3 regions of the Mesorhizobium sp. WSM4312 genome follow, and region 2 is predicted to be linked to each of the others. Evidence: riboswitches for the same ligand, from Rfam matches in the RefSeq annotation. Region 2 holds a riboswitch; each other region holds the start of a gene.

Region 1 (9,481 bases), on a different contig from region 2:
GCATGTCGGCGGCCCGCCGCGGTCCGTGCTCCAGAACCACAAGGCAAAGACGATGACGTTGGTGACCCAGATGTTGAGCGCGTCGATCAGCAGCGTCTGGCCGCTGGAGCCGGCATGGCCCGCCAGCAGGGCGCGCACCAGGAACACCAGCGAACCACAGTTCATGACGCTGACGACGCCGGTCATCACCAGCGCCGTCCTGCGGATGATGACGCGAAACCGGCCGACCAGATACCAGTGCTCCTCCTCGAGCGCTTTCTGGCTGGCGACCTGTGTCCAGGCGGTGGCGACGGACAGGGGCACGAGCAAGGCGGCCTCCAGCGCCGGCGCCAGCCAGCGCGGGCCGAACGAAAGATCGTTGATCACCAGGAGCTGCAAACAGATGATGACGAGGACAGCCGCACGTGCCAGCCAGAAGTCGAGCGCGCGATGGTGGATGACGGCATGGTGGTGACGCATCGATATCAGGGATGTTCAGACAGGACCAAATGGGCGGCTGTTCTGCCGGGGGAGGGCAGCGGAGCGCCGAAATTCCTGCCCAATCTTGGTTTTGCAATGGCTTGCAAGTATACTTTTTCGTAAGCTTTGATTATGGGGACTGTTCGGCAAACCGGACGATGTGATTTAAGCGCCGCATGGTGGGAATAAACGACTCCATGGATGGTTGGGCGCCGGCGGGGCTGACTTCCGCCGGCCTCGACTCGTCATCGGTATGGCCCGGCCTGCTCCGCCATCCCTGGTATTTGCTGGCGCTTTTGTGCCTGGTGCAGATCCTGTGCTGGACGGCGGTGCCGGCACTGATCGATCCCGCCCCGCCCGGCGACGTGGTGGAAGGTTTCATGTGGGGCCGCGAATGGGTGCTGTTGACCTACAAGCACCCACAGCTTCCAGGCTGGCTGCTCGAAACCAGCCATCTTCTGACCGGATCGTTCCGCTGGCCGCAATATCTGGTTGCCCAGCTGACGATCTCGTCGACCTTCGTCCTGGTCTACCTGCTGGCCCGCGACATGCTCGGGCAAAGCCGTGCGCTGGCCGCCGTGCTTTTGATGCCGTCGCTCTATTTCTTCGGCTGGCCGACCCCGCAATTCAATCATGACTACGCGCAGATGCCGTTCTGGGCGGCCATCTGCTGGCTGCTCTGGCGCGCCGGCCGTGGCGGCGGGCCGGGCTGGTGGCTGGCGCTTGGACTGGTGTCGGGCGTCGGGCTCTATGCCAAGTTCTCCACCGGCCTGCTGCTTGCCTTCGGCGCGCTCTGGCTGTTGCGCGACGCACGCGCGCGCAGCCGGCTGGCGACGCCCTGGCCATGGCTCGGCCTTGCCGTTTTTCTCGCCGTTGCCACACCGCTGGCCATCGCGCTCTACCGCATCGATTTCCTGCCGCTGACCTATTTCGCCGCCCGCGACCAATGGGTGGCCGAACACCGGGCGCGCCTTTACTACATAGGTGTCCAGATGGCCGGACTCTCCGGCCTTCTTCTGGTGCTGGCGATATCAGGCCTGCTGCGGCGCTCGCCCGCCCCCGAAGTGCCCGTCGAGCGCAGCATTCTGGTCTATCTCGTGTGGATGGGGCTCGGCCCGGGGACCCTGATCATGGTGGCCTCGTTGTTCATTGGCACCGGCGAGTCCTGGGGCGCGCCGATGTACAATCTTGTCGGTGTCACGGTGCTGGCCTTCCTCGGCCACCGGCTCGGCGCCATCGAGATGCGAAGGCTGGCGATCTGCGCGTTCCTCTGCATCGTCACCGTGTCGGGCGCCTATGCTGCGCTGCGCTGGACGGGCTGCAATGTGCGGGGGCGCTTGGACGCCGTCTGCTGGCCGGCGGAGCCGATCGCGGACGAGGCCGAGGCGGTCTGGCACGCGGCGGCGCCCGGCCGGCTCGACATTGTCGGCGGCGATACCCAGGTGGCCTTGCTGGCTGGCCTCAATGCCTATGACAAGCCGTCGATCTTCACCGATCTTGACACCCGGTTGGCGCCCTGGATCACCAGGCAGCGCTTGCGCGACCACGGCATGCTGATGGTTTGGCGAGGACATGGCGTGCCGCCGCAGTTGCGGACATGGCTGGGCAACCTCCCGGTCAAGACCGTTCTTTTCAATTGGTCGCGCACGGCGCCGCCTTTGGCAATCAGCTTTGCTGCCATTCCGCCGGGCACGCTCTATCCGCAGCTTGCCGTCGACAGCCCGACCCAGCATCCGCCCAACTGAAACGGTTCGATCCCCGATCGCGTCGTGATATCGTTCGTTCATGGCCGCGTTGTTTCCACGCGACTGGACGAAGCGGACGACAATGCCCATCTATTGGGAAATCCAATTTTGTCTGCGCAATTCCGGGCGGGAAACCCTCGCATGAGCTGGAATTGCTTTTTGAGGAGACGTGACATGGCGACTTCGACCGAACGCGCAGTGCTTGCCGGTGGCTGTTTCTGGGGCATGCAGGATCTGATACGGCGCTATCCCGGCGTCATCTCCACGCGCGTCGGCTATAGTGGCGGCGATGTGGCCAACGCCACCTATCGCAACCACGGCACCCATGCCGAAGCCATCGAGATCAATTTCGATCCGGCAGTGATCAGCTATCGCACGCTGCTGGAGCGCTTTTTCCAGATCCACGACCCGACGACGCGCAACCGCCAGGGCAATGATGTCGGGTTGAGCTACCGTTCGGCGATCTACTATACGAGCGACGAGCAGAAGCGCGTCGCCGAAGATACCATTGCCGATGTCGATGCCTCCGGCCTGTGGCCAGGCAAGGTCGTCACGGAAGTCGCGCCGGCCGGTGCCTTCTGGGATGCCGAGCCCGAGCATCAGGACTATCTGGAGAAATATCCAAACGGCTACACCTGCCACTTCGTCAGGCCGGGCTGGAAGCTGCCGGTTCGCGAGAAGGCCGCATCCTAACGATTGGGCAAACGCATCGTTGGGAATGATATCGAAAAGCCGCTGGATGTCCGGCGGCTTTTTCAGTTTGGGCAATCACTTACTTGCCGCAGTTGTTGTCGTTCACGGTGGGGGCCGTCGCGTTGCCGTTGGCATCGGACTGCGCGCCTTGCGGATTGGTCGGGCAATTGCGATCCGCATCGGAGTTCATGTCGCCCGGCGCGATGGTCGTGCTGTTGGTAATTGCCGGATCGACCGTATCGGGCGAAGCCGGCGTGCTCGGGTCTACAGTCACTGACCGGCCGCTGCCGCCGGACCCATCCATGCCGTTTGCGGTGTTGCTGGTGTAACGCTTTTGGCCCGGTGCGCTGAAAAAACGGCTTTCCCTTCCGTTCGAATGGTGCTTTAACGCGCTCATCCACAGGGGTGCTCCGTACGGTCGGGGCTGAGACGGGGGCGGCAAGCCCACAGACCCTAGAAGCTGATCTGGGTAATACCAGCGGAGCGAGGCGGGCGATGTTTTCAGGCGCACAGATTTCCCTTTATCCCATGGCCGACGATTTCGTCGGTGTCATCTTGGGCGCGCTCGGCGCGCTCGACCCCTACCGGGACAGGCTCCGTATCGAGACCGACGACATCTCGACCTTGCTGGTCGGGCCACCCGAAGTGTTGTTCCCGGCGCTGCGCGACCTGTTCGTGGCGGCGGCGCGGAGCGGCAAGCATTGCGTGCTGTCGGCCGCCATTTCGCGCGGCTGTCCCGGCGAGCCGGACGATCCGATCTGCCGCTCCGACGCGTTTGGCGGGCCTGTCGGGCCGCTCGGGCCGCGCAAGGAAGCCGCCATCACCGCCGTGCGCAATGCTGCTGCCACCGGCCAGCCGGCGGCGGCGCAATTCTCGCTCTATGTGATGGGCACCGGCGACCACATGGATGAGATCTATGGCTGCATCGATTTCCTGAAACAGTCCGGCGTCTACGATCGCTCCAAGAACTTCTGCACCAAACTGCGCGGCGATACCGGCGCGATCTTTTCGGCGCTGAATGAAGCCTTCTGCCGCTTCGGGCCGGGCGCCGGCCACGTAACCCTTGACGTCACGGTTTCCGCCAACAGCCCCACCGCTGTCTGAACAGAACGCGCCTTCGTCGCGCGGCCGTCAAGGTTATCCTCTCTTGGTCTCATCGTCGTCAAGCCGCCCGCGGCAGCTCGCGGGTCTCTTCGCCAAGGCAGCACCGGCCGTGATGTCGGTCGGGTTGCTGCTCGTGGCCTGGGAACTCTACGCAAATTATTCCGGCATCAAACCGACGATCCTGCCGGCGCCGTCGCGCGTCTTCGAACAGGCAATGCTCAATCGCGAGGCGCTGATCGACAACGCCATTCCCACCATCCGCGCCACGCTGATGGGCTTTGCCTGCTCGCTCGGCGCCGCTTTCGCGCTGTCTATGCTGGTCGACTTCTTCCAGCCGCTGCGGCGGGCGCTGTTTCCTGTCTTCATCGTCAGCCAGACCTTGCCGCTGGTGGCCATCGCGCCGCTGGTGGTGTTGTGGTTCGGCTTCGGTTTGACGCCGAAGATCATGCTGGTGGCACTGGTCACCTTCTTCCCGATGCTGGTGGCTCTGGTGCAGGGCTACGAGGCGACCGAGGTGGAGATCGGTCAGATGCTGCGCGCCATGGGGGCAGGGTGCTGGCGTGTCTTCGTGCTGGCGCGGCTGCCTTCGGCACTGCCGTATTTCTTCGCCGGCCTGCGGATATCCATCACCTATGCCGTGGTCGGCGCCATCTTCGCCGAATATGCCGGTGCGGCCAAGGGACTAGGCATCTACATGCTCAACGCCAAGAACAATTTCCGCCCCGATCTGGTGCTGGCCGCGGTCGGCGTCAGTGCCGCACTCACGCTGATCCTGTTTGGGCTGACGGCGCTCTTGCAGCGCCTCGCCATGCCCTGGGAACGGATCGACCGCCAGCCGGCAGGGAAGGGGCCGGGGCGATGAGCCGGCTCGAATTGCGGCATGTGCGCAAGGCGTTTGGGGGCCTCGACGTGCTCGCCGACATTTCGCTCAGCGTCGGTGCCGGCGAATTCGTCTCGATCCTTGGGCCTTCGGGTGCCGGCAAGTCGACGCTGTTCCAGCTTCTGACGGGTGCCGAGCATGGCGAAGGCGAGATGTTGTTCGACGACACGCCGCTCGACGACCATGGCCGGCATTTCGCATTCATGCCGCAGCGCGACGCCCTGATGCCGTGGCGGCGCATCCTCGACAACACGACACTCGGGCTGGAAGTGCAAGGCGTCGGACGCCAGGCGGCGCGGGCGCGGGTCGCGCCGCTGCTTGCCGAGTTCGGGCTCGCCGGCTTCGAGCGGCATTTTCCGGCACAGCTTTCCGGCGGCATGCGCCAGCGCGCGGCGCTTTTGCGCACCGTGGTGCAGGAGCGCGACATGCTTTTGCTCGACGAGCCGTTTGGCGCGCTCGACGCACTGACCCGCGCGGCCATGCAGCGCTGGCTCGAGCAGATGTGGCGGCATCATCGCTGGACGGCGCTGCTGATCACCCACGATGTGCGCGAGGCGGTGTTCCTGTCCGACCGCATCTATGTGCTGTCGGCGCGCCCGGCCCGTGTGTTGCGCGAGATCACGGTGCCCTTGCCGCGTCCGCGCGATCCGACCGGCGCCACCGCGCAACAGGCCGGCGCACTCGAGGCCGAGATCCTCGACATCTTGCTCAACCCCCAACCATCCAAAGGACATGACCATGACTGATCTGACACGCCGGCAGGCTTTGCTGCTCACCCTTGCCAGCGGTCTTCCGCTGATCGCCGGAGCGAGCCGTGTCTTCGCCGCGACGCAAAAAATCACCGTCGCGCTGGACTGGACTGTCAACACCAACCACATCGGGCTGTTCGTCGCCCGCGACAAGGGATTTTACCGCGAGGCCGGCCTCGAGGTCGACATTTTGCCCTACAGTAATACCGGCGCCGGCACGCTCGTCGCCAACCGCGTTGCCGATTTCGGCATCAACGGCACCATCAGCCTGTTCACCCAGAAGACCGCCGGGGCCGACTTGAAGGCCGTCTACGCCGTGGTGCAGTCGGAGACCGGCCGCGTGGTCTTCAATGCGGCGCGCAGCGAGATCAAAAGTCCGAAGGACCTTGACGGCCTGACCTATGGCGGTTTCGGCAGCGCCTGGGAAAACGCACTGATCTCGACCATCATCCGCCACGACGGCGGCAAGGGCAATTTCGAAACGGTGACGCTCGGCACTTCCGCCTATGAAGCGCTGGCCAATGGCTCTGTCGACTTCACGCTCGAGGTCTCGACCTGGGAGGGCGTCGAGGCCGAACTCAAAGGCATCAAGCAGCGCAGCTTCGTCTATGCCGACTACGGCGTGCCCGACGAGCATACGACGCTGATCTCCTCGAGCGAAGCCTATCTCGAAGCAAACCCGGCACTGGCGTCGGCTTTTATTCAGGCAACGCGGCGCGGCTATCAGTTCACCGTCGATCATCCAGCCGAAGCCGCAGCGCTGCTGATCGCCGCCAACAAGGATGCCTTGACCAATCCGGCGTTGATCGAGGCGTCGCTGAAGGCGCTGATCGACGGGCATTATCTGCGCGCGAAGAACGGCGCCATCGGCACGATGGATCCGGCCAAGATGGACGCCATCGGCGACTATCTCTTCAAAGCGGGCATCTTGCGCGACGCTGATGGTAAGATCCTGACGCAGCGCCCTGATTTCACGAAGTATTTCGTAAATCTGAATTTGGGATGAGGCTGGACAAGCATCACCCGGTAGCGGACGGCCTGTTCCGTTAGGTTCGCATGCGGGGGGCGTCCCGCACCCGCATGCTTTCGCAGGAGTTGTCCCGTTTGATGCCGATCCGATCGTCCCGGTTAACCCCCCGGCAATGGTTGCGTGCAATGGTCGCTTCGAGGGATCATCGGGGTGTTTGCGTTGCTCACGTCAAAAAGTGAAGCGTTTTCGCATAATAATGAGGGCGGATTTTTCTCCGCGGCGCGAAAGCGTGACATACTGGTCGATCTGCGCGAAGGCTTTTTTCGCCTCTGTGCCCTGGCCTGCGCGGGGCTGTTCGTCTATCGCGGCATGTCCCAGCTCGTGGAGGACCCGACCCGGATCAACGCCGCGCTGGTGGCGATTTCCGAGATCCTCACTTTCACCTGGCTGCTTCTGTCGCGGCGTCCGGTGACGCGTGACTGGAATCCGCTTACGGTCGTCGTCTCCGTGACCGCCAGTTTCGGTGTCGCGTTGATCAGCCTCCAGCCTGGCATAGCGCTTGTTCCGGTCTATTTCGCCGCGCCGCTGCAGTTTGTTGCGCTGTTGTTCGTCATCTGGGGCAAGATATCGCTTGGCCGTTCCTTTGCCATCCTGCCTGGCAATCGCGGCGTGATGACCGGCGGCGCCTACCGGATTGTGCGGCACCCGATCTATGCCGGCTACCTCGCCGGCCATGTGCTTTATCTGCTGTCGGCCTTTTCCTTCCACAACCTCGCTGTCTATGCGGTAATCACCTACATGCAGCTGTATCGCATCCTGCGCGAGGAGGCCCTTTTGGCCGCCGAACCGGAGTATCGCGCTTACATGGAACGTGTGCGCTACAGGCTGTTCTACCGCCTGTTTTGAGGGCAGGATTGTCGATTGAAGAGGCTGGGGTCCGCGATCGGCCGGTCGCCATACCGGTCCGCGCGTCGGCATTGGTGGCGGAACCAATCCAAGCAATCCGTCCAGCCCGAGCAATCCCTCGTACGCGAGCAATCCCAATCATCCGAGCCTGCCGGGTGTCGTAGCCCAGATGTCCAACAGCCAGGTGGCGCGTATGAAGAAGCGCTGCGTCGACGTGCTCAGCAGCGAGGGCAGTTATGATCGCGACCTGCGTCAGCTCTGCCTGTTGATCGCCCGCCGCTGAAGCCAGGGGCGCCAGGAATGGACGTGCGCAATCGGCGTGAACCTTTTTGACGGTCTGACCTCCGGCCGTTCGGAAGCCCGTCTCTCGGGCGGGCTTCCGCGTGTCTGGCGCTGTCAATTCCTACCCTGTATCTATCGGGATATCGGATCCTTCCTTCGCCGGCGAACATTAGGGGCGGAACGGTAAGGCGGCTCGAACGTTCTCATTTTCGAAACACTGCAAATGACGGTGTTCGAAACCGGCGCACCAGCGCCCACGGGAGCGGGAACCATGACCTTAGGCACGATACTCATCATCCTTCTTGTCCTCGCGCTGCTTGGCGGCTTTAGCGGGCTCGGCGGCGGGCCGTTCTATGGAACCGGCTACTATGGCGGCGGCGGGCTCGGGCTTGTGCTGCTGATCATCATCATCCTCGTCGTACTAGGGCGCATCTAGCTGCCTGCAAGCCGCCGGGATGATCGAAATCTCGAGACCATGACGGGGCCCAGGCGCAGCGGATTGTGATGCAAGCCAGCCGGCTTGTGATCCGCCGTCACGCGGGACTGGCGTATTGTGATTTCGGTCCACCCCCGAGGAAACTACAGGAGAGGGTCCCCACCCCTTCATCCTCCTCCAAGGCCCGCGCCGGTATCCCGGAGCGGGCTTTTTTGCCGGGGTGACCGAGACGCTTGTGCCGCCGGTGTCGCTGATCGTTCCACCCGGGCTTCCAAGGCCTCGACGATGGCTGGCCCGAGCCCCTTGCTCGGCACGTCATTGGCGATTTTGCTGACGCCATTGTCCGAAACAGGCAATTTCCAGTCGCTGCCTGGGGTCTCGGCATCGCATTGACAGGAGGTTTACAGCCATATATTGAACAGGACCATACAGGTTCATTGAACAGGTATGCATATGAAGCGGCGCATGGTTCAACTGTCTCCCGGAACGGGCAAGCCCGAGCAGATCGCGACCGTTCTGGAACATGAAATCCGCTCCGGCGTGCTCGGCTTCGGAGACCGCCTGCAAAGCGAGAACGAGCTCGTCCAGCGTTTCTCCGTCAGCCGCAACACGGTCCGCAAGGGCCTCGAGGAACTGTCCAGCCGTGGGCTGATCACCACCAAGGTTGGCATCGGCTCCTTCGTCACCTTCGACGGCAAGCCGGTCGACGACGCGATCGGCTGGTCGCGGGCGCTGGCCAATGCCGGCGCCAATGCCGAAACGAGGACGCTGCGGCTGGAGATCATCGAAGACGCCGATCTCGCTGCCTTGCTGGAGATCGAAAGCCCCTTCTTCATCGCCGTCGACCGTGTGCGCACCAATGCCAGCGATGGCCACGCGATTTCCATCGAGCGCAGCCGCCTGCCGCTGTCGCCGGAGCTTGAGGATGTGCCGCTGCGCGGCCTGCGCGAAGGATCGCTGCACCAGACGCTGCGCGGCGCCGGCCTCATCCCCGACCATGGCGAGGAATGGGTCGGCATCGAGATGCTCAACGCCGAGGACGCGGCCATCCTGGGTTGCCCGCAAGGCACGCCCTTCCTGCGCGGGCGGCGGCTGACGCGCGCGGCCGACGACCGGCCGATCGAATATGTCACCAGCCTGCTCAATCCGGCGCATTTCGCGCTGCATATGAGGTTCTGAGCGATGCCGGACACGCTTGATCGCGCCATGGGCGCGCTTGTCGGCGGGGCGCTGGGAGACGCGCTCGGCATGCCGACG
Region 2 (9,481 bases):
CTGGCCAGCATGCAACCTGTTCCGCGCATCGATATAGCAAGGCGCGGCGTGTCGAAGTGGATGGGTTCATGATCGGAGCGTAACAGAATATCGGCCGATCGGGGACCCGACGCGTGCCCACCCTTGATCAGCAGGGCCTGAGGGCCGACGGCCTGCAGTCTTTGTCCTTGTTGGAGCGCACCGTCCTCATCCGAAGCCGGTTCGGAACCAGTAAGGAGCGCCAGTTCAGGAAGGTTGGGCGTGACAATGCAGCAAAGCGGCATCAAATCGCGCTTCATGGCAGCGATAGCGCCTGCTTCCAGAAGTGCGCGGCCTGAGGTGGAGGCCAGCACAGGGTCGAGTACTGCCGGCACTTGCGGAAATTTGCGCAGCACTGCGGCAACGGCAACAATGATCTTGGCAGTCGCCAGCATGCCGATCTTGATTGTGGCTACGTCGTTGGCCTGTAGCGCGGCACACATCTGATTGGCCACCATGCTGGGTGGCGAATGATGGATTTCGATCACGGCGTCGTGCGTTTGCACCGTTAGCGCTGTGACGGCGAGACAGGTGCGCACGCCAACGGCAGAGATCGTCTCGATGTCGCGTGCTATTCCAGCACCCCCGCTGGAATCTGATCCGCCAACGACAAGCACATGCGGTTCTCGTCTCATCGCCATCGGTCCGTCTTTTCGATCCATTCTCGCGTGCGCGCTTCGGGGTCGAAGCTCAACGTGATGTCCGTGACCACTGCGGCGCTGTTGGCGCCGGCCTCAAAGACGCCGTCGAGGCGGTCGGGGTTGAGGCCGCCGATGGCGACCAATGGGATCGGCGCCACCCGCCGCTTCCACTCGCTGATCCGCTCTAGCCCTTGCGGTGCCCACTTCATTTTCTTCAAAGTGGTGGGATAGATCGGACCGAGCGCGACATAGTCGGGCTCGGCAAACATGGCCGTTTCCAGCTCGACATGATCATGCGTGCTCAATCCGAGCCTGACGCCCGCTGCCCGTATCCTCGAGAGGTCGGCCGTTTGCAAATCCTCCTGGCCCAGATGCACGAAATCGCAGCCTTCCTCGATTGCCAGGCGCCAATAATCATTGATGATGAGCTGGCTTTTGTGTTGGACACACCAGGCCTTCGACTTGCGGATCTCCGCGCGCAGCCCGGTTTCATCCATGGTTTTGATGCGAAGCTGAATCAGCTTGACGCCGAGCGGCGCCAACCTTTCGATCCAGGCGGCGCTGTCGACGATCAGGTAGAAGGGATCGAGCTTCATGAAAAAACGGCCCTGCCGACCATCGGTGTCGATGGCACGGCGACGTCGCGCGGTTCGAGCATTCCCGAACTGAACGCCTCACGACCGGCGTCGACCGCCTTACCGAAAGCACGCGCCATGCCGACCGGATCTGCCGCCTTGGCGACCGCTGTGTTCAGGAGCACGGCGTCAAAGCCGAGTTCCATGACGGTGGCCGCGTGCGACGGCCGTCCGAGCCCCGCATCCACAATCAGCGGGACGCCAGGGAAATATCCGCGCATCGAGCGCAGCGCCGTCATGTTGACCGGTCCCAAGGCGGAACCGATCGGTGCGCACCACGGCATCAGGACCTTGCAGCCCGCTTCCAGCAGCCGCTCGGCGACAACGAGATCGTCGGTGGTATAGGGGAATACCGCAAAGCCGTCCTCGCACAGGATGCGGGCGGCTTCAACCAGACCGAACACATCCGGCTGTAGCGTGTCGTGATTGCCGATCACTTCGAGCTTGATCCAGTTGGTGCCGAAGACCTCGCGCGCCATTTTCGCGGTGGTGACGGCTTCCTTGACGGAGAGGCAGCCGGCGGTATTGGGCAGGGTTCTGGCGCCCAGCGAGCGGATCAACGACCAGAATTGTTCGCCGGCCCTACCGCCCGCCATCTCACGCCGCAACGAGACGGTCACCACCGACGTGCCCGATGCCTTGACTGCATCGGCAAGGATGGCCGGCGAAGGATACTGAGCCGTGCCGAGAAGCAGGCGCGACGAAAGCTCGGTTCCATAAAGCTCCAACATGCTAGCCGCCCTGCATGGGCGAGAGGATTTCGATCCGGTCGCCGTCGCTCAACTGGAACTCCGCGCGGTTGGCTTTGTGCACGAGGTCGCTGTTGACGGCGGTGGCGAGCCAATCGCCCTCATAGTCGAGCGCGGCAAGCAACTCGGCCAGCGTGGTGGCGGCAATCTCACGCGCCTCGCCGTTGACCATCAGTTTCATGAGCATGCTCCTTGGTTCTGTCTTGACTGAAAACCAGGTCGGCAGCCTGGCGCGCCATGGCGGGGGCGAGGAGAAAACCGTGACGATAAAGACCGTTGATCGCGATGATCTCACCGTCTGTTTCGACGCGTGGCAAATTGTCGGGAAATGCCGGACGGACACCCACACCGGTTTCAACGATCTCGGCCTCACCAAAGGCCGGATGGAGGGCATGGGCGGCGCCCAGCAGCTCCATCATGGAACGCGCCGTCACCGGTCCGGCGCTCTGGCTTTCAATCATCGTCGCTCCGATCATGAAACGGTGATCGGTGCGCGGCACGGCATAAAGCGGAAAGCGTGGATGAAGCAAACGGACCGGCCGCGACAGCGAGACATCAGGCGTGCGAAGGATCAGCATTTCGCCGCGAACACCGCGCAGCCTGTCATCGGCCGCTGCCATTCCCATGCAGTCTATCTGACGGGCGAATCCCGAAACAGGCCGGGCGTCGCAGCCGAAGTGGAATTTGACACCCATGGTCGCAAGCTTGTCATGAAGTGCCGCCATCGCCGGGCGTGGGTCGAGGTGAGCCTCGTCGGGGAAGAGCAATCCACGCCGGAAGCGGCCGGCGAGGTCGGGTTCCAGGAGCGCAATTTCGTTTTCATCGACGCGCCGATGCCCTGACGTGCGACTGGCGAACCGGTCAAGCTCACCGGCATCACGCGGCGCGGCCACGACCAATGTCCCGGCCCGTGTCACCTGACCCGACAGCACCGCATCCCACCAGTCGGCAGCATCGCGTCCGAGATCCAGCACCGGCTGCTCCGCGCTTTCGCGCTCGCACCATGGCGCCAGCATGCCGCCGGCGAACCACGACGCGTTGCCACCAAGGCCATGCCGCATCTCGGCGACGGTGACCGTCGCGCCGCGGGCGGCGAGTTCGAAAGCGACGGTGAGGCCGGCAACGCCGGCCCCTTTGACGAGCACCCTCATGATGGTTTGGGAGCCTCTGGCACGACCGGTACGCCAGTCTCGTCCGCCTGCATGTAGAGATCGCCGCCCTCCCGGTATTTTGCCGCCATTGCCGCCATGCCTTCCTTCTGGGCCTCGGCACGGATGTCGTGGGAAATGCGCATGGAGCAGAATTTCGGCCCGCACATCGAACAAAAATGTGCCAGCTTGTGCGCCTCCTTGGGCAAGGTCTGGTCGTGGAAGGACCGTGCGGTTTCGGGGTCGAGCGACAGGTTGAACTGGTCCTCCCAGCGGAACTCGAAGCGCGCGCGCGAAAGGGCATCATCCCTGGTTTTCGCTGCCGGATGGCCCTTCGCCAGATCGGCTGCATGGGCGGCTATCTTGTAGGTGATCACGCCAATCTTGACGTCGTTGCGGTCGGGAAGGCCGAGATGCTCTTTCGGCGTGACGTAGCAAAGCATTGCGGTGCCGAACCAGCCTATCATGGCGGCACCTATCCCTGAGGTGATGTGGTCATAGCCCGGCGCGATGTCGGTCGTCAGCGGCCCCAACGTGTAGAACGGCGCCTCACCGCACACTGCGAGCTGCTTGTCCATGTTCTGCTTGATCTTGTGCATGGGGACATGGCCCGGGCCTTCGATCATCACCTGGCAGTCCTTTGCCCAGGCAATCTTGGTGAGTTCTCCAAGTGTTTCCAGTTCGGCGAATTGCGCCGCGTCGTTCGCATCGGCGATTGAACCGGGACGAAGGCCGTCGCCGAGCGAGAAGGAGACGTCATAGGCTCTGGCGATGTCGCAGATCTCCTCGAAATGCTCGTAGAGGAAGCTCTCCCGGTGATGGTGCAGGCACCATTTGGCCATGATCGAGCCGCCGCGCGAGACGATGCCCGTGACCCGGTCGACGGTCAGCGGGATGTAGTGCAGCCGCACGCCGGCGTGGATGGTGAAATAGTCGACGCCTTGCTCGGCCTGCTCGATCAGCGTGTCGCGGTAGACCTCCCAGTTCAGATCCTCGGCGATGCCGTTGACCTTTTCCAGCGCCTGATAGAGCGGCACCGTACCGATCGGCACCGGCGCATTGCGCACGATCCAGTCGCGGATGTTGTGGATGTTGCGGCCGGTCGACAGGTCCATCACCGTGTCCGCGCCCCAGCGGATAGCCCAGACCATTTTTTCGACCTCTTCGGCCATCGACGATGTGACAGCCGAGTTACCGATGTTGGCGTTGATCTTGACCAGAAAATTGCGACCGATGATCATCGGCTCGCTCTCGGGATGATTGATGTTGGCGGGAATGATTGCGCGCCCGCGCGCCACCTCGTCGCGCACGAATTCGGGTGTGACGAAATCTGGGATCGCCGCGCCGAAGGCTTCGCCGTCGCGTTGCAGCTTGCCGCGCATCACCTCGCGGCCGAGATTCTCGCGGATGGCTACGAACTCCATTTCTGGCGTGATGATGCCGGCGCGCGCATAGGCAAGTTGGGTCACCGCCTTGCCCTGCTTGGCCTTGAGCGGCCGATTGCGTATCGGAAATTCCGGTGTCAGGCGCTCGCCGGTGGCGAATCCATTGTCTTCCGGCCGGACGTGGCGGCCGTCATAGGCTTCGACATCGCCACGCGCCGTGACCCATTCGTGGCGAAGCCGGGCAAGGCCTTTTTCGATGCTGGTTTCGACTGATGGATCGGTGTAGGGGCCGGACGGATCGTAGACGGTGACGGGCGGTTCGCCGGCCGTCGGATGGACGGAAATCTCGCGCATCGGCACCCTGATCTGCGGGTAGAGGACGCCGGGCTTGTGGATTTTCCGCGAGGCGGGCAGTGGTCCCGTCGATACGGCGGGGGTGAGGGCATTCATCGTGAGGCTCCTTTGCTCATGCATTGGAGACCCAGTTCTGTGCCGGAAGGATGAAAAGACGCTTCTGTAGACCTGCTGCAACAGGACCTCGGGCGTAAACTCCCGCAAAGCGCTTGCACCGTCCCTACGCCAGTATGAACTGGATCAGGTTCAACGGGTCACTGCGCCGCGAAAGCCAGCAGTATCTCAGCCCCTTGCCGGGACTCCCCTGGTGAATGCCTTAGGTTGAACGGGCTGACGCTATCTTGTCAAGCGCATTCGGGCGCCTTCGGCCGGTGGCGACGACCGGCGGCCAGCCGGGCGGAGAGCTCGCGCATGCATCGGGGACAAGTCACGCCCCGTAGACCGGGGCTGAATGGCCAAAGCCTCATTCGCTTCGTGAAGGATGGAGAAACTGTATTGGCCATGTGCGCGTATCGACCAAGTAGCTCAGGCGGTCACGGATGTGGTTATTCTGGTCGAAGGTGACGAACGGCCTTGGGGGTCACCTCCTTTAGGATTCAGAGGTTGGAAGACGGCTTCTCGCGATCACGGCCATCAGGAAATACCTGTCTTCGGCTCAACCTCGACATGGCGTCCGATCGACCGCAGATATACAGCTATCTCGTTCATGAGATGATCGCGTTCGCCGTAGATTTCAGCAATCCTACGCAGCTGTGGCTCGACGGCCCTCCGTTGCGCTGGCGTGAAATCAGCATCGCCAAAGACGTATCCCAAGTTGCCAATCGCGCAAATTTTGCAGCCGGCGTCCACAACTGCTTGTACGAATGCCGGAATGTCTTTTTCTTGCATGGTCTTCATGTCGAACCTCTCGTGAATGGCGTGCTTGCGCCCCAATCTGCCTTTTCAGCGTGTCCTCTGGGCGGCGCAAGCCCTGAGCGTGACTGTGCACGGGCAACCTCGACTATCCCATCTGCCACGCTCTTTAGAATCGGTGGGGTCTGGTGATCGCAGGCTGGGCCACTCAAAAGCCTGCAAGAAGAAAGTCATGGCGACCATTGCTCAAGATCGCAAGGGTGCGTGCAAGACCTTCCGTTGGCAGTCATGCACGCTCGCTCAGAGATAGTCCGGCCGCGGAAATTCTCCCTTATTCGTAAGAAAGCTCATTGAGCAACTGGGCATTGAGCAACTGGGTCTCACGTCACGGGTCTCGTGTGCTTCACAGCCGAAAAATAGCCGCCGTGGCAATTCTCGAAAAGTGCAGGCTACCTCGTTAAGGACACTGCGGATGATCGTTCGCGCTTGGCAAAAGCGAACGGATTAGTCTATGGCTCTCGGCAGGGGGGCGAGTTATGCGGCGGGTGCGAATCCTTCAAGTAGGCGATATTCACTATCCGGACTGGCATCCTTCCTCTAGCAACATCGATGCCAAGGATAGCAAGTTCGCTCCGAAAATAACGCAGAAGCTACGCGCGTCTTCGCTGCGTGCCGTCTTGACGAAACTTCGGCGGCTGACGACTTCGAAGCCCTTGGATTCGATCGCCTTCATGGGGGATTTCACGAGCCGTGGCGACAAGACCTTCATTGCTTCGGCATTCCAGCATTTCACGTTGCTCTGCCGCGCACAGGGACGCAGTTCAAAGGCGCTTCCGTTGATATTCGTACCGGGAAATCACGATGTGAACCGTGATGACGCGCGCGAACTTGGACCGACTGAGAAATTCAGCGAAATGGCGAGTTTAGCCGCCCGCTTGGGTTGGCAGACCGTTCCCGTGGACCAACCCGTGCACTTCAGACTTCCGACAGGATCCGCAGGCGCAAACTTCATCCTCGTCAACACAGCGATAGGCAGTTGGGAGCTTCAAAACCTTCCCGCGTTCCTTCGTGATCGTCTCGAGGCACTCAGTCCTTCTACAGAGCCTCTAGATCTCGGCTCGCCGGACATCTCGGGACATTCGCCCGCGACACCTCCCAGCGATCCAGACAAGGAGGCGTCCGACGACGAGTATTACGGTCAGATGGACACGCCATACATCTCGCGTGAGATGCTTGCAGGCCTACAGGAATTGCTCCAGCAGCCCGACATGCGTTACGGCATCATAATCGGCCATCACAATCTGCTGCCACAAAAGACTCCGCGCATTACGCCATACGCGGAGATGCTCAACAGCGGATTTGTCAGAACTCAGCTGCTGCAGGGCAACAAGCCTATCGTCTACCTGCATGGACACATACATGCTGATCCGGTCGAGATCGTCAACGATCCAAGGTTTCCGGACGGCAAATTGATCTGCATCTCAGCACCAGAGATACAGTCAGGTTTCAATGAGCTCGTCTTCTTCACGACCGATCAGGGAGAGCTCGTCGGCATCCGACTTATACCCTACCGCACCAATGTCGCCGACGGGACGGTCATGGAAGGCGAACATTGCTTTATTTCGACCATGTCCAACGGCAAGGCCTTTCTGAACAACGACACGTTTGACCTGCTGCGCCGACTGCGCGACCATGCCACCAGGCGCGGGAATGGGTTACTCTTCTGGGACGAGATCACTGAGATTGCTGCCTCCGCCGAGCTCGGGCTAGATCTGGAAGACTCTCTTCTGATGCTCCAAGCGGCGCGCTTCATCGAGATAGACGGCCTCACCAAGGCAAACTCGGCTTGGCGCATTAAGGTAAGGGACGAATAGCGATGGAGAATCCGTTCGGCCCCAACAGGATCGAGTACGAAAGCCGCCCGATACTGTGGTTCAGTCAGAAGTCGGCGTTGATTTCTGCCGCCGCCAAGCCGGTCTTCGTCGCAGGGACGAGAGGCAGCGGCAAGACCAGCATTCTTCGCTCGCTTTCCACAGTCCATATTCTTGAAGACAAAAGTCTCTCGGACCAAGTCGGCAAGCTCGCTTGGTATGGCGTCTTCTTCCAGCTCAATGAGACATTCTCGCCCCTAATCGACAACGCCGTTCTGAACCTCATTCCGGAGCGGATACGCTTCGACACGGCCGCCGTGATCCCGCGGCAATTCGTAATCTTCTCTCACTATCTGGAGCTGAAGATAGTCGAACGCCTGCTCGAGAGCATCGGCCAGCTCAGACGCGACGGCCACTTGAAATACCGGGCCTCCGAAGATAGGGACGTCGCCCTGGCACTGCATCGCGAAGTGCTGCACTTCATACCCCAACCTGCCCGTCTCGACTTCTTCAGCATCGATGAGCTGCGGGGTGGGATAACCCGGTACGTCGACGAATGCTTCAACGCGTTCTTCTTTGCCGCCGATGCCGGAGCGACCGGCTTCAGAGCAACAGACCCTGGCGCGATCATTAACAAGGTCGCGACCGCGATCACTCCACTTTTAAATGGCCCATCTTTCGCCGGTGACAGGGCGCCCTTCTTCAAGATACTGATTGACGACTGTGAAGCACTGACACCGCTCCAACAGCAGTTCCTGAACACCTTGGTGAGAAAGACGCGCGGCAACGTGAAATGGGTCCTCGCCTACATCGGCGGCCTCTACGACACGATCCGGACGATCATACCCGGCCAGTCGCTCTCGAATGCTGACCGGGACGTCGAGAATCTTGATTCAGTCGATCCGAGGGAGTTCGCCACGCTGTGCGAGAACGTGTCGTCGCTTCGGCTGTACTATGCGCTTCCTGACCATCTGCGGAGTGATCTCGAGCGCAACGATGCGCTCAGCGCGTTTTCGCTCAAAAACCGGCTGGGGCGGCTTTCCGTCAATGACATCATCGAGCGGGTTATCATATCGGGTCATTCCGAGGGCAGAGAAGAGCTTGTGGCACTTGCTGATGCAGCACGTGAATTCCTCTCCGTGAATTTGAGGACGGCGGATCAGCAGCAATTCCTTCTTGATCGAAAAGCGCGCCCTTATGCCGAAGGGCTGGCGCTCGCGCTCATGAACCCGGAAATTAAGCGCCGGCCCATGAGCAAGGCGGATGCTTCAAATCTGAAGAGGTCGATCGCCCGGAAACAGGGATGGGCTTTTCTGAAAGCGTGCCAGATGCTGCGTCTGCATGACTACCCGTACGTAGGGCACCAGATCATCACATCATTGAGCGACGTCTGTATACGCGATTTCCTTGATATAATGGGAGAGATCTTCCGCCGCAGTGTTCCGAGTTCCAGTGATCCACGAAAACTGGTGGAATTCATCAACTCGGATTTACAGATTCATCTCGAACAGCAGAGACAGGCTGTGAACGCCGCCTCTCAACGGAAGCTTGATGGACTTCAGGCGCTTTCACATCCGTACGAAGAAGAGAGCGTGCGCATGGTGCGGGCGTTGGGTTACCTGACCGCTCGCCTCCAGACAGAGTTTGCCGAAGAAAATGCTCTAGGAACGACAGAGAGAGGCATTTTCAGGGTTGATCTAAAGGAAATGCGCTCGCTGGTGAACCGACTGGAGCAACCCAGCGGAAAACTGGACGAGGTCCTGCGTCGGGCGGAAAGGGATGGGTTTATCCGGGAGGTCTCCGCCGCCGGCAACTTTGAGGTGGACCG
Region 3 (9,481 bases), on a different contig from region 2:
GGCACGGAGCCGATGGCCGCGCGGATGATTTCCGACGTGTAGGCGCCGATATTCAGCGTGAAGCCGATCAGCGCTGCGGTAAAAGCATCGAGCAGGATGCCGACCGACGGCAGGCCGTAGAAGATCAGGAACAGCTGCACCAGCAGCGGCGTGCCGCGGAAGATCCAGACATAGAAGCGCACGAGCATGACCAGCGGCTTCGGCCCGAACAGTCGGCCGAGGGCTGCCCCGAGGCCAACGGTCAGGCCCAGCACGAAGGACAAGAGCGTCAGCGGCACGGTGAAAATCAGGGCGGCCCAGAGCAGCGAAGGCAGCGACTCCAGCATCAGTTGCAGCCAGTGCGGCACGAAAGACCCTCCAGAATGGTCGAGATGGCTTCATTGAAGCGCGAATGCGTCAGCCATATCTAGACAAAAGCGGCGAGCCGTCAAAGACGGCCCGCCGCTGGTGCATTACAGGGGCGACAACTCGCCCTCACTCGAAATTACTTCGAGACGTCCTGGCCGAAATAGGTGTCGGCGATCTTCTTGTAGGTGCCGTCGGCCTTGATATCGGCCAGCGCCTTGTTGATGGCGGCAACCAATTCCGGATCGCCCTTGCGCACGATGACGCCGGAATAGTCGGCGTTTTCCTCTTGCGCGGCGATCTTCACATTGGCGTCGGGCTTGTGCTTCTTGAAGTCGAGGAACGACAGGCTGTCATTGATGGTGGCGTCGGCGCGGCCGGTCAAAAGCAGCTGGATAGACTGGTCGAAGCCGTCGGTGCCGACCAGTTCGGCGCCGTTCGCCTCGGCCAGCTTGCCGAAGTTCGAAGTCAGCGACTGCGCCGACTTCTTGCCCTTGAGATCGGCGAAAGTCTTGATGTTGGGGTTGTCGCCGCGCACGATCAGCACCGCCTTGGAGGCGATGTAGGGATCGGAGAAATCATACTTGGCCTTGCGGGCGTCGGTGATGCCGACCTCGTTGATGACGGCGTCGTAGCGCTTGACGTCGAGACCGGCGATCAGCCCGTCCCATTTGCCCTCGAGGAACTCGACCTTGACGCCGAGCTTGTCGGCGAGCGCCTTGGCGATCTCGACGTCGAAGCCAACCAACGCGCCGGACGCGTCATGGTAGGTGAAGGGCGCGTAGGTGCCTTCCGTGCCGACCTTGATGACGCCGACCTGCTTGATCTGATCGAGATTGGCGCCGGCATGGCCTGATGTGGCCGCCAGGGCCTGCAGTGTTCCGGCGACGATAAGCGATTTGAGCCATTTCATATTTTTGTGATCCCGTCCTTGGCCTGATGTCTGGCCTGCTGTGAGGGTTGGAAAATGACAGATGCGAGCCGAAAGAATAAGGAACCTGATTTCAAAAACAAAGAAATCCTGAAACCAAATTCTCCAAATACGAGTCCGTGCAGCGACTGAACGTCCCCGGAGACCGCGTCGAAATCGCCCGGACAGCATCACTCGCCCGCCCGCGCCAGCGGAACCTTTCTCGCGCATGGCAGTTTTGGCTGTTCTAGGGCGCGACGCCGCGATTTCAACCGGTGCCCTGCCAAGTTCGTAACATCGGGTATATCGCCTGAGCAGGGAGCGCCTCATGATGGAAGATACGGCAGGACGGATCATGGTCCGCGCGGCGATGAAGGCTCCCTATCTCGAACGCGACGAGGAACATCGGTTGGCCTTGCTCTGGAAGCAAGACAACGACCAGAACGCCCTGCACAGCATCACCGTGGCGCATATGCGGCTGGTCATTTCCATGGCCTCGAAATTCCGCCATTACGGCCTGCCGCTCGGCGACCTGATCCAGGAAGGCCATGTCGGCCTGCTCGAGGCCGCCGCCCGCTTCGAGCCCGAGCGCGAGGTGCGGTTTTCCACCTATGCGACGTGGTGGATCCGGGCCTCGATGCAGGACTACATCCTGCGCAACTGGTCGATCGTGCGCGGCGGCACCAGTTCCGCGCAGAAAGCCCTGTTCTTCAACCTGCGCCGCCTGCGCGCCCGGCTGGCGAACGGCGCCGAGCCGCTTTCCAACACGACGCTCTACCGCGAAGTGTCGGTTGCGCTTGGCGTCTCCGAGGCTGACGTGGCGATGATGGATTCACGGCTGTCGGCGCCCGACTCCTCACTCAACATGCCGCTTGCCGACGATGCGGGCGCGACCGAGCGGATGGACTTCCTGGTTTCCGACGATCCGCTGCCCGACGAGATCGTCGGCGACAAGATCGATGTCGCGCGCCGTTCGCTTTGGCTGCGGGAGGCGCTTCACGCGCTGAACGCCCGTGAACTAAGGATCATCGAGGAACGCCGGCTGAACGACGAGGGCGCCACGCTCGAGGCGCTCGGCGAGACGCTCGGTATTTCCAAGGAACGCGTCCGCCAGATCGAGGCCCGCGCCATGGAAAAGCTCAAAGTGGCGCTGGTGAAGCAGAACCCGGAATTTCTGGCGACAGCCGCCTGATTCCGCGTAGCGGGATCCTATTTGTCGGTGACGATCTTGACCTTGTCGCCGGCCGAAACCGCGGCCCCCGGCGACAGCGCGTTGAGCACGCGGAACAGATCGAGCTTGCGGTCGACGCCGACCATCTGCGCGGCGAGCGATCCCATGGTCTGCCCCGGCTGCACGGTGAGCACGCGGATGTGCAGCGGCTTCAGAGCCGCTTTTTCAGCGGCACTCAGGATGCGGAACGACCCGCTGACCGAACGCGCCACCGCCTCCAGCGAGGTGCTGGCCGAGGGCGCCGCGGTCAGCAACCGGTAGACCTGGCCGCCGGCACGGATCACCGCGATGTCGAACTGCCAGCCTTCAGCACTGGCATGCGCGGTCGCGGCCTCGTTGCCGTTGATGGTTTCCTGCTTGACGCTGCTGTCATCGAGACCGGCCACCCAGCCGCTTCTGATGTAGTCGGTCAGGGCGCGGTTCTTGTCGATCGAAACCCCGTCGAAGCGGATCGCAATGTCGCCCGGCCCGGTCGCCGTCACCGCCGCCGCCGAATTGTCGATGATGAAACCGTCCGGCACCGTGAACGACACGCCGAGACCCGGATGCAGGAAGGTCTCGCCACGCACATAGCCTTCTTCCGGCGTGTCGCCATAGAGCAGGCCGTCTATGCCGGCGAGGAAGGAATCGCGGTCGCGGGTGCCGACGCCGGGCGCGCCGAACTGGCGGGCATGGCGCTGCGCCAGGTCGATGCGCTGCGGCGTGTTGGGGTGCGTCGCCAGGAAGTCGAGGCTGGCGTCGGTGGCGCCGCTGATCGAGCGGAAATCGGTATAGGCCGACATCGACTGCAGGAAGCGGCCGGCGGCATAGGGGTCGTAGCCAGCTTCGCCGATCGACTTGATGCCGATGGCGTCGGCCTCGAGCTCCTGGTTGCGCGAGAACTGCGCCAGCCGGAGCTTGCCGCGGATCAAAGCCGCCTTGGCGGTCGGGCTGTCGCCGAGCACATCGGAAACCACTTTGGTCGCCAGGCCTTCCTCGGCCTCCAGCTGCTGACGCTGCAGGCCGTGATTGGCGGTGACGTGGCCCATCTCATGCGCGATGACGGCGGCGAGTTCGGACGAATCATTGGCCAGCGCCAGCAGACCGCGCGTGATGTAGAGATAGCCGCCCGGCAGCGCGAAGGCGTTGACGTTGGGCGAATTGAGGATGGTGATGCGGTAGGTCTGGGTCGGGTTCGCCGACACAACGGTCAGATTGCCGACGACCTTGGCGACCATGCGCTCGAGCTTGGGATCGGAATATTCGCCGCCATAGGTCGCCAGGATGCGCGGATGCTGCGCCTTGGCCAGTTCGGCGAGCTTGTTGTTGGCACTGACATTGTCGACCGTGATCGGCTTGTCGGACGGCTGGAAGCCGGATTCCTGGACTTCCGGAGGCGTGAACATCTGGCAGCTTGCGAGCGCCACGGCAAAGCCGGCCAGCGCCAGAAAGCGCGCTAGCGGGTTCATTCGTAGCTTGTCGACGCCGATCGCCAGAGCGGCTTCCTTTCAGGTCCCGGCGCATGACCAAGAAAATCGGGAGCGATCTTCGGAACCTGTCATGCGCAAATACAAATTTCTACGGCACCCGATGCGCGTCCCCTGGGGCGCGCGGCGGATGCAGTAGGCAAATCACGGCCTGTGCCGGACCAGTAGGGCGGACCTAGCCACACTACTTCTGCCAAGGCAAGCAAGCGCCCCTTCGCCTGATACCGGTTTGACCGTAAATTATGTCCGCTTCCGGGCAATATCTCGTGATACGGCATTGCCGGCACCTGCACCGATATAGCGCCGGAACGCCTCCGGACCAGCCCCGGCAAAGAAATCGTCCGCGCTGCCGGTGGCGGCAACGGCGCCATCGTCCAGAAACACCACATTCTGGCCGATGCGGCGGGCGTCCTGTGGCTGGTGCGTGACGAACAGCACCGTCATGCAGCGCTCCGCATGCACACCGGCAACCAGGTCGAGCATATCGTCACGCAAGGCGGGCCCGAGCGAAGCGAAGGGCTCGTCGAGCAGCAGCACCGGGCGATCGCGCACCAGCACGCGCGCCAGGGCGACGCGCTGGCGCTCGCCGCCGGAGAGTTCGCGCGGCAGCCGCTTGTCCTTGCCGCCAAGGCCTGTGCGTTCCAATGCCTCGGCAATGGCGGTTCGATCGGCTTCGGTCAGCCGCAGCGATGGCGAGCGGCCGAGCCCGACATTCTGCTCGACGGAGAGATGCGCAAAAAGGTTGTTTTCCTGAAACACCATCGACACCGGCCGCGCAGCCGGAGGATCGGCGCCGACATCGACACCGCCGATCACCACACGGCCTGACCGCGGCGTCTCGAAGCCGGCGACGAGGTTGAGCAGGGTCGACTTGCCCGAACCGCTCGGCCCCATGATGGCGGTGATTTCCGCCGCCGCGAAGGCGACATCGAAGGTGAGCGGCACCTCGCCATAGCTGAACGAGACCTTGTCCAGCCGCACCGGAACACCCTTCCCTCTCATCGCCCCGTCAGACATTGCAGACCTTGTCTCTTCCCAGCCAGTCCGCCGCCAGCACCAGGGCGAGGCAAACGAGGCCAAGCAACAGCGCCAGGCCGGCGGCGTCCTGCGTGCGGTAGCTGCCCATGCGCGCCAGGAGAAGGTAAGGCAAGGTCTGCACGGAATCACTGCCGAACAGTGCGATGACGCCGAGATCGCCGAGCGACAGCGCCATGGCGAAGGCGAAGGCAGTGGCGAGCGGCCGCCGCAATGACGGCCAGTCGACCAGCCGCAGCCTCGCCCAGCCGGAAATGCCGAGCTGCGCGCAGAGCCGTTCGTGGCGCTCGCTCGCCGCGTCATAGGCGGGACGGACGGCCCGCAGCGCGAAAGGCATAGCCATGACCGCGTTGACGGTGACGACCATGACCGGGGCGATGGCAAAGACATCGCCGGCATGGCGCAGCAGGAGGAACCAGCCGGCTCCGATGACGATCGGCGGCACGACCAGCACAAAACCGGCGCCGGTATCCGTGGCATGTTCGAGCAGTGTTCCTGGACTGGAGCGGCGGTTCAACGCGAGTGCCCGCCGCGCCATGGTCAGCGCCAGCGACAGCATCACCGAAAGCAGCGCCGACAGGAAAGCCAGCACCACACTGGTCAGCGTCGCCTGCCGGACTGTGGCCTCGCCGGCGAGCCGGCCGAGATCGGCGCCCAAGCCTGCCGAGACGGTCGCGGCCATCGGTCCGACAACGAACAGCAGCGCCAGCACGATGAGCACGGCGTTGAGTGACGCCTCCGTCGTATTGACGGAGAGATAACGGCGCGGCGCCACCGGCAGGTTGGTGTCGCCGACGACATTGGCGCCAAGCCGCGTCAATGCCAGCACCATGACAAAGGTCAGCGCGATCTGCAGCAATGTCAGGGCGACCGCCCGCGCCGGGTCGAAATCGAAGCGCAGTGCCTGGTAGATGCCGACCTCCAGCGTCGTCGCGGCCGGGCCGCCGCCGAGCGTCAACACGATGGTGAAGGAGGTGATGCAGAGCATGAAGACCAGCCCGGCGACACCCGGCAGAGCGGCGCGCAGCGTCGGCCATTCGATCAGCCGGAAGGCCGGCCGCGCCGCCATGCCGAGCTGGCTTGCCAGCCGCCACTGGTCGGCGGGAATCGTCTGCAGCGCCTCGAGGAACAGGCGGGTCGCCAACGGCAGATTGAAGAAGACGTGGGCCACGAGAATGCCGGACAAGCCATAGATCCCTGGCCAACGCTGGCCGCCGACGGCGCTGAACAGGCCGGCGAAATAGCCGGCACGGCCGTACAGCGCCAGTATGCCGAGCGCCGCGACGATCGCCGGCAGTGCCAGCGGCACGGCGAAGAGCTGCAGGATGAAGGCGCGGCCGAGGAAACGCGGATGCCGCGACAGGGCGCGCGCCACCACCAGCGCCGGGATAACCGAAAGCAGGGTCGAGAGGGTGGCCTGCCAGAGCGTGAAGCGCACAACGCGCAGCAGATAGGGATCGAAGGCCGCCCAAGCGCCCGAGAAATCGTGAGCGCCTTCGACAAGCAGCCCAGCAAACGCGCCGCCGATCAGCAGCGTGATCGCGCCGAGCGCAATGATGCCAGCGCTGGCGCGGGGATCAGCGCGTTGCACGATCGACCGCCAGTCTCCGCATAGCGACACTTATAGAAGGTTGCGTTCCTTGGCGCCCCCCTCTGTCCTGCCGGACATCTCCCCCACAAGGGGGGAGATTGGCTGTTTCAGCGCCTCGCTCATACCTATAGCGTCGGCGATTGGCGAAATCACCGATAGCATTCGATCTCCCCCCTTGTGGGGGAGATGTCCGGCAGGACAGAGGGGGGCGCCGTAGAGCACTCATCTTTCGATCATATGGCCAAACTATTTGCTCATCACCGCCAGCCATTCATCCACCCAGGCCTTGCGGTTGGCGGCAACCTCCTCGGGGCTGAACAGCAGGGTCTTGGCCGGCTTGACCAGTTTGTCGAAGGCCGGGTTGAGCGGCTTGTCAGTCTTGCCTGCCGGGAACATCCAGTTGGTCTCGGGAATGGCATCCTGGAATTTCGGCCCGGTCATGAAGGCGATGAATTTTGCAGCCAGCGGGTTCTTGGCTCCGGTCGTGGTGATGCCGGCGACCTCGATCTGCAGATATTCGCCTTCCTCGAAAGAAGCGGCCTGGTAGCGCTGCGTGTTCTCGGCGACCATGTGATAGGCCGGCGAGGTCGTGTAGGACAGCACCATCGGCGCCTCGCCCTTGGTGAACAGGCCATAGGCCTCGCTCCAGCCCGGCGTCACGGTCAGCACCTTCGTCTTGAGCTTGGCCCAGGCTTCCGACGCCTTGTCGCCATAGACCGACTTCACCCACAACAGCAGGCCGAGACCCGGCGTCGAGGTGCGCGGATCCTGGATGACGATCTTGTCGTCGGCACTGCCTTCGACCAGTTCCTTCAGGCTCTTCGGCGGCGTTTTCAGTTTTTCGGTGTCATAGACGACGGCGAAGTAGCCGTAGTCGAAGGGAACAAAAGTATCGTCGCTCCAGCCACCCGGCACGTTGACATCGGAGACCGCGCCATGCGGGGCAAACAACCCGCTGGCCTTGGCATCGGCGGTGAGATTGGTGTCGAGGCCGAGCACGATATCGGCCTTGGTCGACGCGCCTTCGAGCTTGACGCGGTTGAGCAGGGCCACACCATCGGCGACCGAGACGAACTCGACGTCGCAGCCGCATTCGGCCTCGAATTCCTTCTTCACCACCGGGCCTGGACCCCAGTCGGCGGTGAAGCTCTCATAGGTGTAGACGGTGAGCTTGTCCTTGGCCAAGGCCGGCCCGGACAGCGCCACGACCATGGTCGAGACAAGAGCGTATAAAAGCGTGCGCATCGGCGCCTCCTTCGTTCGAATTGAAAGGAATTGAGGCGTCGGACTGTCCGAGACGTCTAATCCCTCCGCCGGTACAAACCGGATCAGGTTCAGCGGGTTGGCGAGACTGCCTCTCAGCCGGTCCGCGAAGATCGCGTCCGGCACCCCGTTAGAGCGTTTTGACACATAGGCCGGGTCGGGGAACCGCGCAAGTGGCAGTTTGCCGGCCTTCCGTTTCCGCTGCCGGGCTGGTACAGGCCACCAGATATGAGCACATTCACCATTCTGCTTGGCGGCGATCTCATCCGCACGCCCCGGCTCGACCGCCAGGTCGGAGGCTCGCGCGTCATCGCCGCCGACGCCGGCATCGGCCATGCGCGGCTTCTGGGTCTTGTGCCTGAATTGTGGGTGGGCGATTTCGATTCCGTGCCGGCCGACCTGCCTGACGATCTCGCCGCCGTGCCGCGCCGGACCTTTCCGGCGGAGAAGGACAAGACCGACGGCGAACTGGCCATCGCCGCCGCACGCGAGCGCGGCGCGACCAGCCTGGTGCTGGCGGGCGCGTTCGGCGGCAAGCGCGCCGACCACGCTTTCCTGCATCTGGCGCTCGCCCTGCGCCTGGCCGAGGCCGGAACGGAGGTGCTGTTGACCAGCGGCGCGCAGGAAGGCGTACCCTTGGCGTTGGGAACGGCTGGCTTCGACTATGCCGACGGCACGCTGTTTTCGATCCTCGGCTTTTCCGAGCTTGTCGGCCTGACCGTCACCGGCGCCAAATGGCCGCTCGACCAGGTCGAGGTGGCCTTCGGTTCGTCGCTGACCATTTCCAACGAGGTCAAGGGCCGCCTCGAAATCGCGCTCGGCCACGGCCGCGCGCTGCTGCTCGCGCATCCGTATCCACTACCTGAAAGCTGACATGGCCCCGCCCCTTCTCAATCTCGACGGGATAAAACTGACCTTTGGCGGCACACCGCTGCTCGACGGCGCTGCCTTGACCGCTTCGGCTGGTGACAAGATCGCGCTGGTCGGCCGCAACGGGTCCGGCAAGTCGACGCTGCTCAAGATCGCCGCCGGCCTGATCGAGCCGCAGGATGGCGAGGTGTTCCGCCAGCCCTCGGCAACCGTCCGCTATCTGCCGCAGATGCCCGACATGGAAGGTTTCGCCACCGTGCGCGCCTATGTCGAGGCGGGGCTTGGGCCAGCCGACGATCCTTACCGCGCCTCCTATCTGATGGAGCATCTTGGTCTCACCGGCGAGGAACGGCCGGGCGATCTCTCAGGCGGCGAGGCCAGGCGCGCGGCCCTGGCCCGTGTCATGGCGCCGGAGCCTGACATTCTGTTGCTTGACGAGCCGACCAACCATCTTGACCTGTCGGTCATCGAATGGCTGGAAGAAGAGCTCGTGCGCACCTCATCGGCGCTCATCGTCATCTCGCACGACCGCCGTTTCCTCGAGCGCGTGTCGCGCGCCACCGTCTGGCTCGACCGTGGCCAGACCCGCAGGCTGGACAAGGGCTTTGGCCATTTCGAGGAATGGCGTGACCAGGTGCTGGAAGAGGAAGAGCGCGAGCAGCACAAGCTTGGCCGCCAGATCGTGCGCGAGGAGCACTGGCTGCGCTATGGCGTGACCGCACGGCGCAAGCGCAACATGCGCCGCTTGGGCGAGCTGCAGACCATGCGCC

The links. A riboswitch is a leader RNA that binds a small molecule or an ion and turns the genes downstream of it on or off. The one in region 2 is predicted to bind thiamine pyrophosphate.
Region 1: another riboswitch for thiamine pyrophosphate. It lies ahead of CK228_RS09325 (YkoF family thiamine/hydroxymethylpyrimidine-binding protein); the one in region 2 lies ahead of thiC (phosphomethylpyrimidine synthase ThiC).
Region 3: another riboswitch for thiamine pyrophosphate. It lies ahead of thiB (thiamine ABC transporter substrate binding subunit); the one in region 2 lies ahead of thiC (phosphomethylpyrimidine synthase ThiC).

What each region holds. Positions count from the first base shown of each region.
Region 1 covers NZ_NSFU01000005.1:83,134-92,614, forward strand. Annotated here, with positions in the region: gene CK228_RS09305 (hypothetical protein) at 1-459, opposite strand, end outside; gene CK228_RS09310 (glycosyltransferase family 39 protein) at 657-2,204, shown strand; gene msrA (peptide-methionine (S)-S-oxide reductase MsrA) at 2,379-2,897, shown strand; gene CK228_RS09320 (hypothetical protein) at 2,977-3,294, opposite strand; TPP riboswitch at 3,289-3,402, shown strand; gene CK228_RS09325 (YkoF family thiamine/hydroxymethylpyrimidine-binding protein) at 3,393-4,001, shown strand; gene CK228_RS09330 (ABC transporter permease) at 4,045-4,863, shown strand; gene CK228_RS09335 (ABC transporter ATP-binding protein) at 4,860-5,627, shown strand; gene CK228_RS09340 (ABC transporter substrate-binding protein) at 5,620-6,636, shown strand; gene CK228_RS09345 (isoprenylcysteine carboxylmethyltransferase family protein) at 6,811-7,506, shown strand; gene CK228_RS09355 (DUF3309 family protein) at 8,060-8,224, shown strand; gene CK228_RS09365 (GntR family transcriptional regulator) at 8,678-9,403, shown strand; gene CK228_RS09370 (ADP-ribosylglycohydrolase family protein) at 9,407-9,481, shown strand, end outside.
Region 2 covers NZ_NSFU01000036.1:25,593-35,073, forward strand. Annotated here, with positions in the region: gene CK228_RS33535 (hydroxymethylpyrimidine/phosphomethylpyrimidine kinase) at 1-659, opposite strand, end outside; gene CK228_RS33540 (thiamine phosphate synthase) at 650-1,255, opposite strand; gene CK228_RS33545 (thiazole synthase) at 1,252-2,025, opposite strand; gene thiS (sulfur carrier protein ThiS) at 2,027-2,224, opposite strand; gene thiO (glycine oxidase ThiO) at 2,193-3,194, opposite strand; gene thiC (phosphomethylpyrimidine synthase ThiC) at 3,191-5,026, opposite strand; TPP riboswitch at 5,130-5,246, opposite strand; gene CK228_RS33565 (hypothetical protein) at 5,564-5,827, opposite strand; gene CK228_RS33570 (metallophosphoesterase) at 6,319-7,656, shown strand; gene CK228_RS33575 (hypothetical protein) at 7,659-9,481, shown strand, end outside.
Region 3 covers NZ_NSFU01000006.1:342,309-351,789, forward strand. Annotated here, with positions in the region: gene CK228_RS12440 (amino acid ABC transporter permease) at 1-347, opposite strand, end outside; gene CK228_RS12445 (amino acid ABC transporter substrate-binding protein) at 485-1,258, opposite strand; gene CK228_RS12450 (RNA polymerase factor sigma-32) at 1,584-2,447, shown strand; gene CK228_RS12455 (M48 family metalloprotease) at 2,465-3,934, opposite strand; gene thiQ (thiamine ABC transporter ATP-binding protein) at 4,193-4,969, opposite strand; gene thiP (thiamine/thiamine pyrophosphate ABC transporter permease) at 4,962-6,578, opposite strand; gene thiB (thiamine ABC transporter substrate binding subunit) at 6,825-7,823, opposite strand; TPP riboswitch at 7,867-7,981, opposite strand; gene CK228_RS12475 (thiamine diphosphokinase) at 8,070-8,714, shown strand; gene CK228_RS12480 (ABC-F family ATP-binding cassette domain-containing protein) at 8,716-9,481, shown strand, end outside.